DNA from 4 places in the Pseudomonas sp. LBUM1678 genome. Region 2 is predicted to be linked to each of the others. Evidence: predicted binding sites of a transcription regulator. Region 2 holds the regulator's gene; each other region holds the start of a gene.
The links. Region 2 encodes FliA, which starts transcription of late flagellar genes. Its sites were predicted from a motif close to CTAAAGTTTNNNNNNNNNNNGCCGNTAA; they were not measured.

Region 1: ACA070_RS26445 (methyl-accepting chemotaxis protein) is a predicted target of FliA. The motif match lies at 1,485-1,512, and genes of this name have one in related genera.
Region 3: ACA070_RS00625 (methyl-accepting chemotaxis protein) is a predicted target of FliA. The motif match lies at 2,602-2,629, and genes of this name have one in related genera.
Region 4: ACA070_RS24405 (flagellar protein MotY) is a predicted target of FliA. The motif match lies at 2,508-2,535, and genes of this name have one in related genera.

What each region holds. Positions count from the first base shown of each region.
Region 1 covers NZ_CP166775.1:5,816,444-5,821,286, reverse strand. Annotated here, with positions in the region: gene clpB (ATP-dependent chaperone ClpB) at 1-700, shown strand, start outside; tRNA gene ACA070_RS26465 (tRNA-Asn) at 999-1,074, shown strand; tRNA gene ACA070_RS26460 (tRNA-Pro) at 1,084-1,160, shown strand; tRNA gene ACA070_RS26455 (tRNA-Lys) at 1,166-1,241, shown strand; tRNA gene ACA070_RS26450 (tRNA-Pro) at 1,338-1,414, shown strand; gene ACA070_RS26445 (methyl-accepting chemotaxis protein) at 1,580-3,205, shown strand; gene ACA070_RS26440 (HvfA family oxazolone/thioamide-modified RiPP metallophore) at 3,267-3,665, opposite strand; gene ACA070_RS26435 (NAD(P)/FAD-dependent oxidoreductase) at 4,051-4,843, opposite strand, start outside.
Region 2 covers NZ_CP166775.1:1,773,555-1,778,397, reverse strand. Annotated here, with positions in the region: gene ACA070_RS08005 (chemotaxis protein CheA) at 1-451, opposite strand, end outside; gene ACA070_RS08000 (protein phosphatase CheZ) at 505-1,293, opposite strand; gene ACA070_RS07995 (chemotaxis response regulator CheY) at 1,316-1,687, opposite strand; gene fliA (RNA polymerase sigma factor FliA) at 1,855-2,595, opposite strand; gene fleN (flagellar synthesis regulator FleN) at 2,592-3,422, opposite strand; gene flhF (flagellar biosynthesis GTPase FlhF) at 3,539-4,843, opposite strand, start outside.
Region 3 covers NZ_CP166775.1:123,311-128,153, forward strand. Annotated here, with positions in the region: rRNA gene ACA070_RS00600 (23S ribosomal RNA) at 1-400, shown strand, start outside; rRNA gene rrf (5S ribosomal RNA) at 588-703, shown strand; rRNA gene rrf (5S ribosomal RNA) at 811-926, shown strand; gene ACA070_RS00615 (FecR domain-containing protein) at 1,227-2,240, opposite strand; partial or broken gene ACA070_RS00620 (sigma factor-like helix-turn-helix DNA-binding protein) at 2,240-2,407, opposite strand; gene ACA070_RS00625 (methyl-accepting chemotaxis protein) at 2,745-4,625, shown strand; gene ACA070_RS00630 (SRPBCC family protein) at 4,768-4,843, opposite strand, start outside.
Region 4 covers NZ_CP166775.1:5,371,845-5,376,687, reverse strand. Annotated here, with positions in the region: gene ACA070_RS24420 (peroxiredoxin) at 1-563, shown strand, start outside; gene rnt (ribonuclease T) at 721-1,398, opposite strand; gene pyrC (dihydroorotase) at 1,395-2,441, opposite strand; gene ACA070_RS24405 (flagellar protein MotY) at 2,599-3,507, shown strand; gene ACA070_RS24400 (argininosuccinate synthase) at 3,637-4,843, shown strand, end outside.

The sequences.
Region 1 (4,843 bases), 2.8 Mb from region 2:
CTTTGATACCGAAGAGGCAATGGTACGGATCGACATGTCCGAGTTCATGGAGAAACATTCCGTGGCCCGACTGATCGGCGCGCCACCAGGCTACGTGGGCTATGAAGAGGGCGGTTACCTGACCGAGGCGGTGCGTCGCAAGCCTTACTCGGTGATCCTCCTGGACGAGGTCGAGAAGGCCCACCCGGATGTGTTCAACATCTTGCTGCAAGTGCTGGAAGATGGTCGCTTGACCGACAGCCATGGCCGTACGGTGGATTTCAAGAACACCGTGATCGTCATGACCTCCAACCTGGGCTCGGTGCAGATCCAGGAACTGGTCGGTGATCGCGAGGCGCAACGAGCGGCGGTGATGGATGCGATTTCCACGCACTTCCGGCCGGAGTTCATCAACCGGGTCGACGAAGTGGTGATCTTCGAGCCATTGGCGCGGGATCAGATCGCGGGCATTACCGAGATCCAGTTGGGTCGTCTGCGCAGTCGCCTGACTGAGCGCGAGCTGAAACTGGAGCTCAGCCCAGAGGCCATGGACAAGCTGATCGCGGTGGGTTACGACCCGGTGTACGGCGCACGGCCGCTCAAACGAGCGATTCAGCGCTGGATCGAGAACCCGCTGGCGCAGCTGATTCTGTCCGGTCGTTTCATGCCCGGCGACACGGCTGTCGGCACGGTGGAAAACGACGAAATCGTATTTGCCTGACCCGCAACTGCAGTGAAATAAACAAGGCCTCGCATCGCGAGGCCTTTTTTTCTTCAGGTTGTTGAACTGAAAGGAAAAGGCTTGTAAAGTGCGCCCCGCAGTAAGTCACCCGGAAGGGTTTCTGCTCCCCAAGCAGAAATCTGAAATAAGTTGCAAATCATTAACTTGAATGCAATTTAAGGGGTTGACAGAGGTGCTTAAGATTGTAGAATAGCGCGCCTCAGACACACGAACGCAGCGATGCGAACGGGTCGAAGAGGTGAAGCAAGCTTCACAGTTGTAAATTGAAATATGTAGTTCCGTGATAGCTCAGTCGGTAGAGCAAATGACTGTTAATCATTGGGTCCCAGGTTCGAGTCCTGGTCACGGAGCCAATTTCAAACCGGGGTATAGCGCAGTCCGGTAGCGCGCCTGCTTTGGGAGCAGGATGTCAGGAGTTCGAATCCCCTTACCCCGACCATTTTTGGGTCGTTAGCTCAGTTGGTAGAGCAGTTGGCTTTTAACCAATTGGTCGTAGGTTCGAATCCCACACGACCCACCATTTTTGAAACCAGTTAACGCTGGGATCAGATCTTAAGATCAGAGGCCAAAAGCACTGATCGAAGAAGGCGACTTGTGAAGGTCGCCTTTTTTTTACCGGGGTATAGCGCAGTCCGGTAGCGCGCCTGCTTTGGGAGCAGGATGTCAGGAGTTCGAATCCCCTTACCCCGACCATATTAAAAATCCTCGTATCGAAAGATACGGGGATTTTTTTGTCTTCGATTTTTTGTCTTCGAAAATAACACTTCAGTCATCGTACAACTTGCCGATAACGAGGCGACGGGGTACTGCCGAAACAACGCCCCTTTTCCAGGCCACTACAAGAATAGGGCGTTCGTTATGTTACTTCGTCAGTTGAATATTGCTCCTCGGGCCGCCTTGGGGTTTGCCCTGATTGCTGTGTTGGTCGCCTTGCTCGGGATTTTCGCTCTGGGGCAGATGTCGAGCATTCGCGACAGCGAGGTGGCCGTGGAGAAACAATGGCTGCCGAGTATCCGCGGCGGTGACGAGATCCGCGAGATCATGCTGCGCATCCGCACCATTTCCCTGCGCATGGCCCTCGACCAGGACCCGAAGAACATTCCTGTGTATCGCGGCCAGATGGACACCCGCGACAAAGAGCTGAGCGAAAAGATTGCAGCCTACGACCAGTTGGTCAACACCGTCGAAGGCAAGGCGTTGTATGACCAGTTCAAAACCACCTTCGCTGCGTATCGCGCCGGCATCTCCCAATCGTTCTCCCTGGCCGAACAGGGACGCCGTGACGAACTGACCAAGCTGCTGCTGATAGACATGAAAACCGTGGTCGATGGCTCCGGTAAACAGCTCAATGACCTGGCGGACCTGTTCGCCAAGCAGGTCGCCGCCGAAAGCCAGAAATCCGAAGCCCACTACGAAACATCGAGAATGATCGTCAGCCTGTTCATCGCATTGGCAGCGCTGGCCACCGTTGGCCTTGCTATGTTGCTCACGCGCAGCATCGTCAAACCCCTGGGCGAAGCCTTGCACGCCGCAGAAAACGTAGCCCGAGGCGATCTGACTCGCCCCATCGAAACCCATGGCAACGACGAAGTCAGCCGCTTGCTCAAGGCCCTCGCGACTATGCAGCAGAACCTGCGGGAAACCCTGCAAGGTATCAGCGGGTCGGCGGCGCAATTGGCCACGGCAGCGGATGAGCTGAACGCGGTCACGCTCGACAGCACGCAGAACCTGCAACAACAGAACAACGAAATCGAACAAGCCGCCACCGCCGTCACTGAAATGACCACCGCAGTGGAGGAGGTTGCGCGCAACGCGGTGTCGACCTCCGACGCCACGCGCCAGTCCAGTGAGTCCGCACACGTTGGCCAGGATCGCGTCAGCGAAACGGTCACCGCCATCGGCGCACTCGCCAGCGATGTGCAGATTACCGGCGGGTTGGTGCAATCCCTGGCCAACCAGTCGCAGGACATCGGCAAGGTGCTGGATGTGATTCGGGCGATTGCCGAGCAAACCAACCTGCTGGCGCTCAACGCGGCCATCGAAGCAGCGCGGGCCGGGGAAAGCGGTCGAGGTTTTGCGGTGGTGGCCGACGAAGTACGTGCGCTGGCGTATCGCACGCAGCAATCGACCCAGGAAATCGAGCAAATGGTGCAGGGCATGCGCAGTGGCTCAACCCAGGCGCTGGAGTCCATGCAGGCGAGCTCGACCCGCGCAGCCAGCACCTTGGCCCTGGCCGAGCGTGCGGGCGAGGCGTTGCAGACCATCACGGCGTCGGTCCACCAGATTCACGAACGAAACCTGGTGATCGCCAGCGCGGCTGAAGAACAGGCGCAAGTGGCGCGGGAAGTTGATCGCAACCTGGTGAACATCCGCGACCTGTCGGTGCGCTCCGCTGCCGGTGCTGATCAGACCAGCGCCTCCAGCCATGAACTTTCGCAGCTGGCCAATTCGTTGCGCACCATGGTGCAGCGCTTCCAGGTGTAAATCCGCCAGACGAAAAAAACCGCGCCTCCCGAAGGAAAAGCGCGGTTTTGTTCTTGAAGGCTTAGGCGCCGTCTTGGTCTTTCAGGTGCTCGAACAGGCCTTTTGGCATTTTTTTGCCGTTGGCTTCGAAGTTGGCTTTCACGTTGTCGTAAGCCTCTTGCTCATCGATGAAGCCGTCATGGTTGGTGTCGATCTTGTCGAAGTTGGACTTCGGCGCGACTTTCTGGAATTCGGCGCGGGAGACTTTGCCGTCGCCATCGGTATCGGTTTTCGCCATCGACGCATCGCCACACTTGCCTTCGCCACACTTGCCTTCAGGGGTTTTCACCACTTGTTCAGCCGAGGCCAGCAGGTAGCCCTGAGTCAATGGCTGCGAAGCGAATACGGAACCGGACAACATCATGCCACCCGCCAGAACAGCGCCGAGCAGACCAATAGTGTTTTTGGTAGTACGGGACATTTCAATACTCCTGGGTTGCACGACACAACCGTTCGATAAAGGACGCCACGTGAGTGCGGCGATAACCGTAGCGGGCGAGTTGCCTTGCTCGGATGTGGCCATTTAAAGGGCGGGGTGTATCGCTACTGTGTCGCGCAAGGGGGGAGTTTGTAAGCGAAGGGGAGAATTCGTGGCGGGAGATACAGTGAGACACAGAAGTGAAGACCGAGGCGCCTGCATCGCGGGCAAGCCACGCTCCCACAGGTTATGTGTCGGACTCGGATTTCATGGTCAACATATAACCTGTGGGAGCGAGGCTGCTCGCGATGGCGGTGTGTCAGGCGACATTAATGTCGACTGTACTGACGCTATCGCGAGCAGGCTCGCTCCCACAGGGGATGCGATTTTAGTGCAGCTTCAGCCGCGGCTCGGTACCCCGCCCGATCTTGCTGCCCAGCATCAGCATCGCCGTGCGAAACGCGCCATACAGCGCCATCTGGTGCATGCGATACAGCGACACGTAAAACATCCGCGCCAGCCAACCCTCCAGCATCACGCTGCCGGTCAGGTTGCCCATCAAGTTACCCACAGCCGAAAAACGCGACAGCGAGATCAGCGAGCCGTAGTCGGTGTATTTGTATTCCGGCAAGGCCTTGCCTTCGATCCGCAGTTTCAGCGATTTGGCCAGCAACGAAGCCTGCTGATGCGCTGCCTGCGCGCGCGGCGGCACGTTGCGATCGGTGCCCGGTTGCGGGCACGCCGCGCAGTCACCGAAGGCGAAGATGTTTTCGTCGCGGGTGGTTTGCAGGGTCGGCAGCACTTGCAGTTGGTTGATGCGGTTGGTTTCCAGGCCATCGATGTCCTTGAGGAAACCCGGCGCACGAATGCCGGCGGCCCAGACTTTCAGGCTCGCGTTGATCACTTTTCCGTCGGCGGTGATCAAACTGTCGGCGGTCACTTCGCTGACCGCCGAGTTGGTCATGACGTTGACCCCGAGTTTCTCCAGGGTTTTATGCACAGGCCCGCCGATGCGTTCCGGCAGGGCTGGCAGCACCCGGGGGCCGGCTTCGATCAGGGTGATGTGCATGTTTTCCGGTTTGATCCGGTCAAGACCATAGGCCGCCAGCTCATGCGCGGCGTTGTGCAGTTCAGCGGCCAGCTCAACCCCGGTGGCACCCGCGCCGACGATGGCGACGCTG
Region 2 (4,843 bases):
CCGACTCTTCAGCGGCAGGTGCTTCGACCACTTCAGCAACCGGTGCGGCTTCATCAGCCGTTTGCGGCTCGGCCAGACGGGCCAGTGCCGCGAGCAATTCAGGCGTGGCAGCCGTGATCGGGCTGCGTTCGCGCACTTCGGTGAACATGCCGTTCACCGCGTCCAGCGCTTCGAGAACCACGTCCATCAGTTCCGAGTCGACGCGACGTTCACCCTTGCGCAGGATGTCGAAGACGTTCTCGGCGATGTGACAGCACTCCACCAACTCGTTGAGCTGGAGGAAGCCGGCGCCCCCTTTTACAGTGTGAAAACCGCGAAAAATTGCATTGAGCAAATCCGCATCATCCGGTCGGCTTTCAAGCTCGACCAGCTGTTCGGACAGTTGCTCTAGAATCTCGCCGGCCTCAACCAGGAAATCCTGAAGGATCTCTTCATCGGCGCCGAAGCTCATTAAGGGGGTGCTCCTGAGGTCTAAAAACCTAAAAAACCTAAAATGCTAAAACTCTAAAATCCTAGGCTGGATAACAAATCGTCCACATCGTCCTGACCGGACACAACGTCTTCTCTTTTATCGGCATGAATCTGCGGACCTTCACCCTGAGAGAGATGTTTTTGCGGATCTTTTTCAGCGAGCATCGCATCACGGTCATGTTCGATACCCGCAAAGCGGTCTACCTGACTGGCCATGAGTACAAGTTTGAGCAAGTTGCTTTCAACTTCGGTGACCAGTTGGGTCACGCGCTTGATCACCTGACCGGTGAGGTCCTGGTAATCCTGGGCCAGCAGAATGTCATTGAGGTTGCTCGACACCGTGCGATTGTCTTCGCTGCTGCGCGTCAGGAAACCGTCGACGCGCCGGGCCAGTTCACGGAACTCTTCAGCCCCGACTTCGCGGCGCATGAACCGACCCCAATCCGTGCTCAACGCCTGGGCTTCTTCGCTCAGGCTGTTGACCAGCGGCGTGGCGTTCTCCACCAGGTCCATGGTGCGGTTGGCGGCGGCCTCGGTCAGCTTGACCACATACCCCAGACGCTCGGTGGCGTCCGTGATCTGGGACACTTCCTCGGCTTGCGGCATGTTCGGGTCAATCTGGAAATTGACGATCGCGCTATGCAGCTCACGAGTGAGCTTGCCCACTTCCTGATACAGGCCGCGGTCACGGGTCTGATTGAGCTCATGGATAAGTTGCACAGCGTCGCCGAACCTGCCTTTTTCAAGGCTTTCGACCAGTTCGACCGCGTGTTTTTTCAGGGTCGATTCAAAATCGCCCAGTGAAGATTCTTTATGCTCCATAGCTCCCCCGTGGCGCAGTGGATCAACCGATGCGTTCGAAAATCTTCTCGATTTTTTCTTTCAACGCCTGGGCCGTGAAGGGTTTGACCACATAGCCGTTAACACCGGCCTGGGCCGCTTCTATGATCTGCTCGCGCTTGGCTTCGGCAGTCACCATCAACACCGGCAGATGCTTGAGTTTTTCATCGGCGCGCACATGGCGCAGCAGATCGATACCGGTCATGCCAGGCATGTTCCAGTCCGTTACCAGAAAGTCGATGCTCCCGCTGTTGAGAACCGGAATGGCGGTAGTGCCATCGTCGGCCTCGACCGTGTTGGTGAACCCAAGGTCACGCAACAGGTTTTTTATGATCCGCCGCATCGTTGAGAAGTCATCAACGATGAGGATTTTCATGTTCTTGTCCAATTCGACCTCCAAGCAGTCTTAAACGCGCCCAGCACCTGGACGCGCCATTTCAATCAATCCGGCAATGCATTCGATGACTGTCTGGAGCACAACAGATCGCGACCGGTGCAGTTCAACACCACACCGGCCTCGTTCGCAGTGTCCCCACACTGCCTTCAGCGCGCTCGCCACTCCCCCAAACGCCCCCGCAAACGGGCCGCGCACTGGCTGTGTAACTGGCTGACCCGCGATTCGCTGACACCCAGGACCTCACCGATTTCCTTGAGGTTCAGCTCTTCGTCGTAGTACAGCGCCAACACCAGTCGCTCACGCTCCGGCAAATTGGCAATCGCGTCCGCCAGCGCTGCCTGGAAGCGTTCATCTTCCAGATCGCGTGACGGCTCGAGATGAGCACTCGCGCCATCCTCGTGCAGCCCTTCGTGTTCGCCGTCCTGCAACAGATCGTCGAAACTGAATAACCGGCTGCCCAGGGTGTCGTTCAAAATCCCGTAATAATCGTCGAGACTCAATTGGAGTTCGGCCGCAACCTCATGATCTTTAGCGTCACGACCGGTTTTAGCTTCAATCGAGCGAATTGCGTCGCTGACCATACGGGTATTGCGGTGAACCGAACGTGGCGCCCAGTCCCCCTTGCGTACTTCATCGAGCATCGCGCCGCGGATTCGAATGCCCGCGTACGTCTCGAAACTCGCGCCTTTGCTGGCGTCATATTTGGTCGATACTTCAAGCAGGCCGATCATCCCGGCCTGGATCAGGTCTTCAACCTGAACACTGGCCGGCAGACGGGCCAGCAAGTGGTAAGCAATGCGTTTGACCAGTGGCGCGTAACGCTCGATCAGCTCGTACTGCGCGTCACGTGCCGACTTCTTGTAGAGGTTGTAGCCACTGGCTGTCATAGGACGGGTCCTGCGGTCTGTTGCACGAGGCGCTCGACGAAAAACTCCAGGTGCCCACGCGGGTTGGCAGGCAATGGCCAGGTGTCGACCTTCTGCGCGATCGCCTTGAACGCCAGGGCGCACTTGGAACGCGGGAACGCTTCGTAGACTGCACGCTGCTTCTGCACGGCCTTGCGCACGCTTTCGTCGTATGGCACCGCGCCGACGTATTGTAAGGCGACGTCGAGGAAGCGGTCCGTGACCTTGGTCAACTTGGCGAAAAGGTTGCGACCTTCCTGCGGGCTCTGGGCCATGTTGGCCAGGACGCGGAAGCGGTTCATGCCGTAATCGCGGTTCAGCAGTTTGATCAGCGCGTAGGCATCCGTGATCGAGGTCGGTTCGTCGCACACCACCAGCAAGACTTCTTGCGCTGCGCGAACGAAACTGACTACCGAGTCACCAATACCCGCAGCGGTGTCGATCACCAATACGTCAAGGTTGTCGCCGATATCGCTGAAAGCCTGGATCAGGCCGGCGTGTTGAGCCGGGCTCAGATGAACCATGCTCTGCGTGCCGGACGCGGCCGGGACGATGCGAATACCGCCGGGGCCCTGCAACAGAACGTCGCGCAGCTCACAGCGGCCTTCGATCACGTCGGCCAGGGTACGTTTGGGTGTCAGCCCCAACAGGACGTCGACGTTCGCCAGCCCCAGATCGGCGTCCAGCAGCATGACGCGCCGGCCGAGTTCAGCTAGAGCCAGGGACAAGTTCACTGACACGTTAGTCTTCCCGACGCCACCTTTGCCGCCGGTCACCGCGATCACCTGTACGGGATGCATGCTGCCCATGTTATTTCTTTACCTTGTCTTGCATAGACGGAGGCCACATTACTGGCTGCGCGTTCATAAACTGAACAATGCATGGCAGACCATCGATGTAGGTACAAAAACTGTTCATTAGTACCTCAGCCAACCTGCTTGGTCGGGCTGTGGTAAATATCAGCGAACATGTCAGCCATGGCTTCTTCGCTGGGTTCTTCTTGCATTTGCACGCTTACGGCACGACTGACCAACTGATGACGACGCGGCAGATGCAAATCATCCGGAATCCGCGGGCCATCGGTCAGGTAGGCCACCGGCAATTCATGACTGATCGCCAGGCTTAATACCTCACCCAGGCTTGCCGTTTCATCCAGTTTAGTCAGGATGCAGCCAGCGAGCCCGCAGCGCTTGTAACTGTGATAAGCGGCTGTTAGAACCTGTTTCTGGCTGGTGGTTGCCAAGACCAGATAATTTTTTGACTTGATGCCACGTCCGGCCAGGCTTTCGAGCTGCATGCGCAGTGCCGGATCGCTGGCCTGAAGACCCGCGGTATCAATCAGCACCACGCGTTTGCGCAGCAAGGGATCCAGCGCCTGCACCAGCGATTGCCCCGGATCGACGTGCGTTACCGACACGTTGAGGATCCGGCCCAGGGTCTTGAGTTGCTCCTGGGCACCAATACGGTAGCTGTCCATGCTCACCAGCGCGATGTTTTGCGCGCCATACTTTAGAACGTAGCGGGCCGCGAGCTTGGCCAGGGTGGTGGTCTTGCCCATACCGGCAGGGCCGACCATGGCAATCACGCCGCCCTCTTCCAGCGGCTCGACTTCCGGAGTGGCGATCATCCGCGCCAGGTGCGCCAGCAACATGCGCCACGCCTGACGGGGTTCTTCAATGTCGGTAATCATCGCCAGCAAGTCGCGGGACAACGGGCCGGACAGGCCGATGCGTTGCAGGCGACGCCAGAGGTTGGCCTGGGCCGGACGGCTGCCTTGCAGCTGATTCCAGGCCAGCGAACCGAGTTGCACTTCCATCAGTTCGCGCAGGCTGTTGAGTTCGAAACGCATCGAGTCGAACGCACGTGGGTCCACGCCGCCAGCGGCAGGTGCCGGGGTTGGAGCGGAGCGACGAGGTTCAGCGTAGGTCGGCTCGATCAGCGGTTCGGCGGCGGTCAATGGCAGGCCGGCGAACAACTGGCGATTGGTGGTCTTGTCGCCTTCGGTTTCGCCTTCGCCACGCAAGCTCAATTCGGCCTGGGCGGTGACGATCCGCGACTGGGTCTTGCGCAGCTCATCCTCGAGTTCCATGTTCGGAACACGCGGGGCCAGCGCCGACAATTTGTAATCCAGGGCAGCCGTCAGCTCGACACCACCGGCGATCCGGCGATTGCCAATGATGGCGGCATCAGCGCCCAGCTCATCACGAACCAGTTTCATGGCCTGACGCAT
Region 3 (4,843 bases), 1.7 Mb from region 2:
GTCGGCTCATCACATCCTGGGGCTGAAGCCGGTCCCAAGGGTATGGCTGTTCGCCATTTAAAGTGGTACGCGAGCTGGGTTTAGAACGTCGTGAGACAGTTCGGTCCCTATCTGCCGTGGACGTTTGAGATTTGAGAGGGGCTGCTCCTAGTACGAGAGGACCGGAGTGGACGAACCTCTGGTGTTCCGGTTGTCACGCCAGTGGCATTGCCGGGTAGCTATGTTCGGAATAGATAACCGCTGAAAGCATCTAAGCGGGAAACTAGCCTCAAGATGAGATCTCACTGGGACCTTGAGTCCCCTGAAGGGCCGTCGAAGACTACGACGTTGATAGGTTGGGTGTGTAAGCGCTGTGAGGCGTTGAGCTAACCAATACTAATTGCCCGTGAGGCTTGACCATATAACACCCAAGCAATTTGCTTGCTTCGAGCTGAAAAGCGAAAGAGCGCCAGATTGCGGTGTGTGAAGACGAAACGAACCGAAAGTTCGACTGTACTCACAAAAGCAGCACAAAACACCGAAAGCTGTCACATACCCATTCGCTGGAGCGTGAACCTGCAAAGGCCCACGACCTGGCTACCGAATTTCTTGACGACCATAGAGCATTGGAACCACCTGATCCCATCCCGAACTCAGCAGTGAAACGATGCATCGCCGATGGTAGTGTGGGGTTTCCCCATGTGAGAGTAGGTCATCGTCAAGATTAAATTCCGAAACCCCTATCGGCGTATGCAGGTAGGGGTTTTGTTTTAGTAGAAGTCACCAATTTTGCTGGCACGTTACTGCTGTAACGGGCTGGTTACAGAATTTCTTGACGACCATAGAGCATTGGAACCACCTGATCCCATCCCGAACTCAGCAGTGAAACGATGCATCGCCGATGGTAGTGTGGGGTTTCTCCATGTGAGAGTAGGTCATCGTCAAGATCGAATTCCAAAACCCCTGTCTGCTAACGCAGACAGGGGTTTTGTCTTTCTGGGAACCCTAAAAGCGTTACCCCAGACTGGCTCAAGGCGTCCAGGCTCAAACCACTGAGCGACAGCGCGGTAGTGAACAGCGCCGCGCGAACGGCGTGGCGCAAAATGCAGGTATCCGCAGTAAGACAAGGAGGTTTCTTACCGATGGCGCGCACAGTCATTGTAGGTTTCCGTAGGAAGTCGCTGGAGTCAGAGTTGAAGTGCTTACTGACTAAGCCGGTCTTGCACGGAAAACCCGCCAAAAATATTTCAGACGTGCCGCTCCAGCGTCACCCACCAGCGCGTGCGGTAGCGCAACTGCACGGGCAGGGTCTGCGGGAGGATGGCCAGCAATTTATCGGTGTTCTCCAGGCGGAAGACTCCGGACAGTCGCAAGTCGGCAATGTCCGCTGAGCACGTCAGATAACCGTGCCGGTAACGTGCGACTTCATTGAGAAAATCCCCGAGGCGCATGTTGCGAGTGACAATCAGGCCGTCGACCCACGCACCGGCATCCATATCCAGCGGCGGAGCCGGCTTCGCGTGGTTGTGATCGATCAAATAACTATGTCCGGCCTGCACCCGGATCGGCTCACCGTCGGCGGCCCGCGGCGAATGAATCGCGACCATGCCGCTGGTGACACTGAGCCGCGTGCAGTCATCGTCCTGACGCAGGATGAACCGCGCCCCCACACCTTCATACACGCCGTGACGACTCTGCACCCGCAACGGTCGATCAAATGAAGACGCTTCGTCGATCCCGCCGCAGGTCACGATGATTTCGCCGCGCGTCAGTTTGATCAGCCGTTGCTGCGCGGTGTAATCGAGATCCACCGCGCTGGCGGTGTTGAGCTCCAGACGGGTGCCGTCGGGCAATTGGAACCCTCGTCGCTCGCCCGTGATGGTGGCGAAGTCGGCGGTCCATTGTTGCCAACCCACCGCATCCTTGCCCAGCCATGCGGCAGAACCGATCAACAATGCGCCCGACAGCAACTTCAGAGCCTGTCGTCGTCCCAATCCCTGGGCACTGTTTTCCAGCGTATTGAACGCGACTTGAGCGCCGGGCACTGCGCGCAGATTGCTGCTCAATTCGGCTTGCAGGGACTGCACCCGCTGCCAGGCCAATTCGTGTTCCAAATGTTCAGCGCGCCAGACATCGCATTGCTGGCGCAACCTTGGATTGGCCGCGTTGTTACGCAGCCGCAGCAGCCAATTGATGGCCTGTTTGACCACCTGCTGATGAGGTTCACCGCGCCGGTGCAGTGACGAGTTATCCACAGACATCACGCTTCATACCGCAAGGCATAGCAGTGATACAGCGCATCAGCGACATAACGCTCGACCGAACGCAGGGACAAGCCCATTTGCTCGGCAATCTGCTTGTGGGTAAGTCCATCGCAAAGCGCCAGCAGAAATGCCTGACGCACTTTCGGCTTAAGTCCTTCAAGCATGCTGATGACTGTACTGCAAACTCAGGTGAGGACATGAACGCAATAGCCCGAACGTCACAAATGATAATTAGTCGCATTGTCATCAAGGGTTACGGAATTTGCAACTGCCGGTCGAACAACCATCATCACAAAAATGCTACTCAACCGCTCTAACACGCCGTTCGGCGGGAATGCCGGGCATTTCATACAAACCCCTAAGATTTATCCGACTTGTGCCGACAGACTGGTGAGACATGCGCGCACCAAAGTAGAGCGGACGAAAAATGCCGCCTGCGCTGTTACATGGAATGTTGCACCTGGAACGCATCCCCACTTTTTGCATAAGAAGTCCCATGAAATGAATCTCAAATTCAGCCATAAAATCCTTCTGGCCGCCTCTGGCGTCGTGGTGCTGGCTTTTGCGTTGTTCACTTTGTACAACGACTATCTGCAGCGAAACACCATCCGGCAAAACCTCGAATCCTCCGTCCAGCAAGCCGGCGATCTGACCGCCAGCAGCGTGCAGAACTGGATGAGCGGCCGTGTGCTGGTCCTGGAAAACCTCGCACAGAACGTCGCTCATCAAGGCGTAAACGCAGACCTGCCAGGCCTGGTTGATCAACCGGCCTTCACCTCGAACTTCCAGTTCACTTACGTTGGCCAGGCCAATGGCGTGTTCACGCAACGCCCCGACGCGAAGATGCCGGACGGTTACGATCCGCGTCAGCGTCCCTGGTACAAACAAGCCGTGGCCGCCGACAAGACCATGCTGACGCCGCCGTACATGGCAGCGGTCGGTGGCTTGGTGGTGACCATCGCGATGCCGGTGAAGAAGAACGGCGAATTGCTCGGCGTGGTCGGCGGTGACCTGAGCCTGGAAACCCTGGTGAAGATCATCAATTCGGTGGACTTCGGTGGCATCGGCCACGCGTTTCTGGTCAGCGCCGACGGTCAGGTGATCGTCAGCCCGGACAAAGACCAGGTGATGAAAAACCTGAAGGACATTTATCCAAACTCGGGCGTGCGCATCGAGAAGGGCAATCAGGACGTCACTCTGAACAAGCAGGACCGCATCCTCTCGTTCACCCCGGTGAGCGGTTTGCCGAATGCCGAGTGGTACATCGGTCTGTCGATCGACAAGGACAAGGCCTACGCGCCACTGAGCCACTTCCGTACCTCGGCGCTGATCGCAATGTTTATCGCCGTGAGCGTTATTGCAGTGCTGCTGAGCCTGCTGATCAATGTGCTGATGCGTCCGCTGACCACCATGGGCCGCGCGATGCAGGACATCGCCCAGGGCGAAGGTGACCTGACCCGTCGTCTGGCCGTGGAAAGCAAAGACGAGTTCGGTGAGTTGGGCGGTTCGTTCAACCAGTTCGTGGAGCGGATTCACGCGTCGATTTCCGAAGTGTCCTCGGCGACCCGTCAGGTTCACGATTTGTCGCAGCGTGTGATGGCATCGTCCAACGCCTCGATCGTCGGTTCCGACGAACAAAGCGCGCGCACCAACAGCGTTGCGGCGGCGATCAACCAACTGGGCGCCGCTACTCAGGAAATCGCCCGCAATGCCGCCGATGCTTCGCAGCACGCCAGCGGCGCGAGCGAGCAGGCGGACGACGGTCGTCAGGTGGTGGAGAAAACCATCCTGGCCATGACCGAGTTGTCGCAGAAAATCAGCTTGTCCTGCACCCAGATCGAAACCCTGAACGCCAGCACTGACAACATCGGGCACATTCTGGATGTGATCAAAGGCATCTCTCAGCAGACCAACTTGCTCGCGCTCAACGCCGCCATCGAAGCGGCGCGTGCCGGTGAAGCCGGCCGCGGTTTTGCGGTAGTGGCGGACGAAGTGCGCAACCTGGCGCATCGCACGCAGGAGTCGGCGGAAGAGATCCATAAGATGATCACCTCGCTGCAGATCGGTTCTCGCGAAGCAGTGACGACCATGAACGCCAGTCAGGTTTCCAGCGAAGAGACTGTCGAAGTGGCAAACCAGGCCGGCCTGCGGCTGGTCAGCGTGACCCAGCGTATCGGCGAAATCGACGGCATGAACCAGTCGGTGGCCGCAGCGACCGAAGAGCAGACCGCAGTGGTGGAAACCCTCAACGTTGATGTTAACCAGATCAACTTGCTGAACCAGCAGAGCGTGGCCAACCTCAATGAAACGTTGAAGGATTGCGATGCGTTGTCGTTGCAGGCGAACCGGTTGAAGCAGTTGGTGGACAGCTTCAAGATCTGATTCGGGTCAGACCGCGTTATCGTTCATCGCGAGCAGGCTCGCTCCCACATTTTGACCGCGTTCCATTTGAAGAAACGCGATCAACCTGTGGGAGCGAGCCTGCTCGCGATAGCGGTAGAAAAGCCACCGCTAAACCAAAGCCTTAAGCAAACAGCTTCAACACATTATTCATCGCATCATCCGCAAACCCCTGCACAAAATCCTTGAACCCCGGCAAC
Region 4 (4,843 bases), 3.2 Mb from region 2:
TACCGGCCGTACTCGGCAATGGCGAAATCGTAGACAGCTTCACCCTGTCGTCGGCCATCAAAGGCAAATACGGCCTGGTGTTCTTCTACCCACTGGACTTCACCTTCGTTTGCCCGTCCGAGCTGATCGCTCTGGACAACCGCATGTCTGACTTCAAGGCACGCAACGTTGAAGTGATCGCCGTTTCGATCGATTCGCACTTCACCCACAACGCATGGCGCAACACCCCGGTGAACAATGGCGGTATCGGCCAGGTTCGTTACACCATGGCTGCCGACATGAAGCACGAAATCGCCAAGGCCTACGACGTTGAGTCCGAAGGCGGCGTGGCTTTCCGTGGCGCGTTCCTGATCGACGACAAAGGCGTTGTCCGTTCGCAGATCATCAACGACCTGCCGCTGGGTCGTAACATGGAAGAGCTGATCCGTCTGGTCGACGCGCTGCAATTCCACGAAGAGCACGGCGAAGTTTGCCCTGCCAACTGGAAGAAAGGCGACAAAGGCATGAACGCTTCGCCAGAAGGCGTCTCGGCTTACCTGACCGAGCACGCTGCGGCGCTGTAAGCCCAGGCGTCAGGCATAAAAAAACCGGCCGCTGAGGCCGGTTTTTTTATGGGCGGAAGACGCAGATCCCTGTAGGAGCGGGTCGCTGGCGATGAATGATGACGCGATCTTCATGTTGAACCGCGTCGCCTGCATCGCGAGCAGGCTCGCTCCCACATCAGTCGTTGAAGTCTTCCCAGCCGCCCATTTGTTTCCAGCGATTGACGATGCCGCAGAACAGCTCGGCCGTCTTCTCGGTGTCGTAGCGTGCCGAGTGAGCCTCGCGACCGTCAAAGTCGATATCCGCCGCCTGGCAAGCCTTGGCCAGTACGGTTTGACCGTAAGCCAGGCCGGCGAGGGTCGCGGTATCGAAGCTGGAAAACGGATGAAACGGGTTACGTTTCATGTCCAGGCGCGCCACAGCTGCGTTGAGGAAACCCAGGTCGAAGCTACTGTTGTGCCCGACCAGAATTGCCCGTTTGCAGCCGTTGGCTTTCAGGGCCTTGCGGATGCCACGGAAGATGTCGGTCAACGCGGCTTCTTCGCTCACCGCCATACGCAACGGGTGATCAAGTTTGATCCCGGTGAATTCCAGCGCGGCGGCTTCAATGTTCGCGCCTTCAAAAGGCTCGACGCGGAAGAAATAGGTGTGATCGGGGAACACAAACCCTTTTTCGTCCATGGCGATAGTGGTCGCGGCGATTTCCAGCAAGGCGTCAGTGGCAGAGTTGAAACCACCGGTTTCAACGTCGACAACAACTGGCAGGTACCCACGGAAGCGAGCAGCCATCGGGTGGCGCGAACCACCTCCGCCGCCTTGACCGTCCTGTTCGTCGTCGAAATGGTCTTCACTCACGCGTTTTCCTCCAGCAGGCGCCAGCGCAGTTTTTCACCGGCGCGCAGCGGGATTACGGTCAGCTCGCCAAATGGCAGGCTGGTTGGGGCGGTCCACTCATCGCGGACCAGGGTGATGCGATCGGTGTTCACCGGCAGGCCATAGAAGCGCGGTCCGTTGAGGCTGGCGAACGCTTCGAGCTTGTCCAGCGCGTTGCGTTGTTCGAAGGCTTCGGCGTACATCTCGATCGCCGCGTAAGCGGTGTAGCAACCGGCACAGCCGCAAGCTGCTTCTTTGGCGTGCTGGGCATGCGGCGCCGAATCGGTGCCGAGGAAGAACTTGTCGCTGCCGCTGGTTGCGGCGTCGAGCAGGGCTTCCTGGTGGGTATTGCGCTTGAGGATCGGCAGGCAATAGAAGTGCGGCCGAATCCCGCCCACCAGCATGTGGTTGCGGTTGTACAGCAGGTGATGCGCGGTGATGGTCGCGCCAACGTTGGCCGAAGCCTCGTTGACGAACTGCACGGCGTCGGCGGTGGTGATGTGTTCGAACACCACTTTGAGCGTCGGGAAACGCTCGACCACACGACGCATGTGCTCATCGATGAAGAGTTTTTCGCGGTCGAACACATCGACATCGCCACGGGTGACTTCACCGTGAATCAGCAAGGGCATCCCGACTTCGGCCATGGCCTCAAGTGCAGGGAAGATCTTGTCGATACTGGTGACGCCAGAGTCCGAGTTAGTGGTCGCGCCGGCCGGGTACAGCTTGGCGGCGTAAACGAAACCGCTGGCCTTGGCCTCGCGAATTTCTTCGGGCTGGGTTCGGTCGGTCAGGTACAGCACCATCAACGGTTCGAAACGACTGCCGGCCGGGCGTGCAGCGAGAATCCGCTGGCGATAGGCGTCGGCTTCAGCGGCGTTACGCACCGGAGGTACCAGGTTGGGCATGATGATGGCGCGACCAAAGGTGCGCGCGACATCCGCAACGGTATTGGTCAACACAGCACCATCGCGAAGATGAATATGCCAGTCGTCGGGACGCAGCAGGGTCAGGCGGTCGGACATGAGGGGATTCCAGGCGGGTCAAACTGAGGGGAATGCTACCGGAAAAGACTCTCTCAGGCACTCGCTATCAAGTTTTGCAGGAACCTTCCGATATCCAACAGGTATGCCGTAAATATGTGTGTCGGTCTTTTTGTTGTAGAAGCCAGTGGAGCCTCCCGTGCGCCAGCGTTATTTAGCCTTGCTCAGTGTGTTTGCCAGCCTCCCTGCGATGGCGCTCACTTTCCAGACGCGTCTGGAGAGCATCGAGTGGACGGTCGAAGGTGACAAGTTCGAATGTCGCCTGACTCAACCGATTACCGATTTCGGTTCGGGTGAATTCGTGCGCCGTGCTGGCGAGCAGGCGACGTTTCGTCTCAAAGCCTACAACCCGATGGTCGGCGGTGGGTCCGCGACCCTGCTGGCGGCCGCTGCGCCGTGGCAGCCGGGACGTGGCGACATCAACCTGGGCTCGGTGCGAATCGGCAGCGGCAACGTGTTGTTCAACAGTTCGCAAGTTCAGGCCGGGCGCCTGATCAGCGGGTTGATGGACGGCCGCAGTCCGGTCATTCGGCATGCCTCCGGCGATGGCCGGGTGTCTGAAGTGCGCCTGTTGCCGGTCAAGTTCAGCAAGGCCTTCAACGACTATCAGGGTTGCGTGGCGAAACTGCTGCCGAAGAATTTCGAGCAGGTCAAACAGTCCGAGATCGGCTTCCCGGGTGAAGGCGTCGATCTCGATCCGCAAGCCAAGACTCAGTTGCAGGTGATGCTGGAGTTCATGAAGGCTGATCCGACGGTCAATCACATCGAACTCGACGGGCACTCCGACAACAGCGGCAATCGTCTGACCAACCGCGAGCTGTCACGCCGCCGGGCGCTGGCGGTGATGGACTATTTCAAGGCCAATGGCATTCAGGAATCGCAGATCACCATGCGTTTCCACGGTGAGCGATACCCTGTGGCGCCAAACACCAACGCCAGCAACCGCGCGAAGAATCGCCGGGTCGCAGTGCGCCTCGAGCGAGTAGCACCGACCGAGAAAGTTGCGCCTCAAACCACGACGCCTGGAAGCGCCCCGGCGACCTCCTGAACCCGCCGAAATCGTCGCTCGCTCGACAGAATCTGTCGCTTCGTCGTCATAAGCTGTCGCGCCTCTGTAAATTATTGCGTATGACCGGTAGACTTCACGGCTTTCCGTAGAACCCCGTGGAGTGATGGCATGGCGGACGTAAACAAGGTCGTTCTGGCGTATTCCGGCGGCCTGGACACTTCGGTGATCCTCAAGTGGCTGCAGGATACTTACAACTGTGAAGTGGTGACCTTTACCGCTGACCTGGGTCAGGGCGAAGAGGTCGAACCTGCACGCGCCAAGGCTCAGGCCATGGGCGTGAAAGAGATCTACATCGACGATCTGCGCGAAGAATTCGTGCGCGATTTCGTTTTCCCGATGTTCCGCGCCAACACCGTTTACGAAGGCGAGTACCTATTGGGTACTTCCATCGCTCGTCCGTTGATCGCCAAACGCCTGATCGAAATCGCCAACGAAACCGGGGCTGACGCCATTTCCCACGGCGCCACCGGCAAGGGTAACGACCAGGTTCGTTTCGAACTGGGCGCATACGCCTTGAAGCCTGGGGTGAAAGTGATCGCTCCGTGGCGCGAATGGGACCTGCTCTCCCGTGAAAAGCTGATGGATTACGCTGAAAAGCACAACATCCCGATCGAGCGCCACGGCAAGAAAAAATCCCCGTACTCGATGGATGCCAACCTGCTGCACATCTCCTATGAAGGCGGCGTGCTGGAAGACACCTGGACCGAGCACGAAGAAGACATGTGGAAATGGACCGTCTCCCCGGAGAAGGCTCCAGACAAGGCGCAATACCTGGAACTGACCTACCGCAACGGCGACATCGTTGCACTGGACGGCGTTGAAATGACTCCGGCCACCGTGCTGGCGACCCTGAACCGTATCGGTGGCGAACACGGTATCGGCCGTCTCGACATCGTCGAGAACCGTTACGTGGGCATGAAGTCCCGTGGCTGCTACGAAACCCCTGGCGGCACCATCATGCTGCGCGCTCACCGTGCGATCGAATCGATCACCCTGGACCGCGAAGTGGCTCACCTCAAAGACGAGCTGATGCCTAAATACGCCAGCCTGATCTACACCGGTTACTGGTGGAGCCCTGAGCGTCTGATGCTGCAACAGATGATCGATGCGTCCCAGGCGCACGTGAACGGCGTTGTGCGCCTGAAGCTGTACAAGGGCAATGTGATCGTCACCGGTCGCAAGTCCGACGAATCGTTGTTCGATGCCAACATCGCGACCTTCGAAGAAGACGGCGGCGCCTACAACCAGGCCGACGCGGCGGGCTTTATCAAGCTCAACGCCTTGCGCATGCGCATTGCTGCGAACAAAGGCCGGA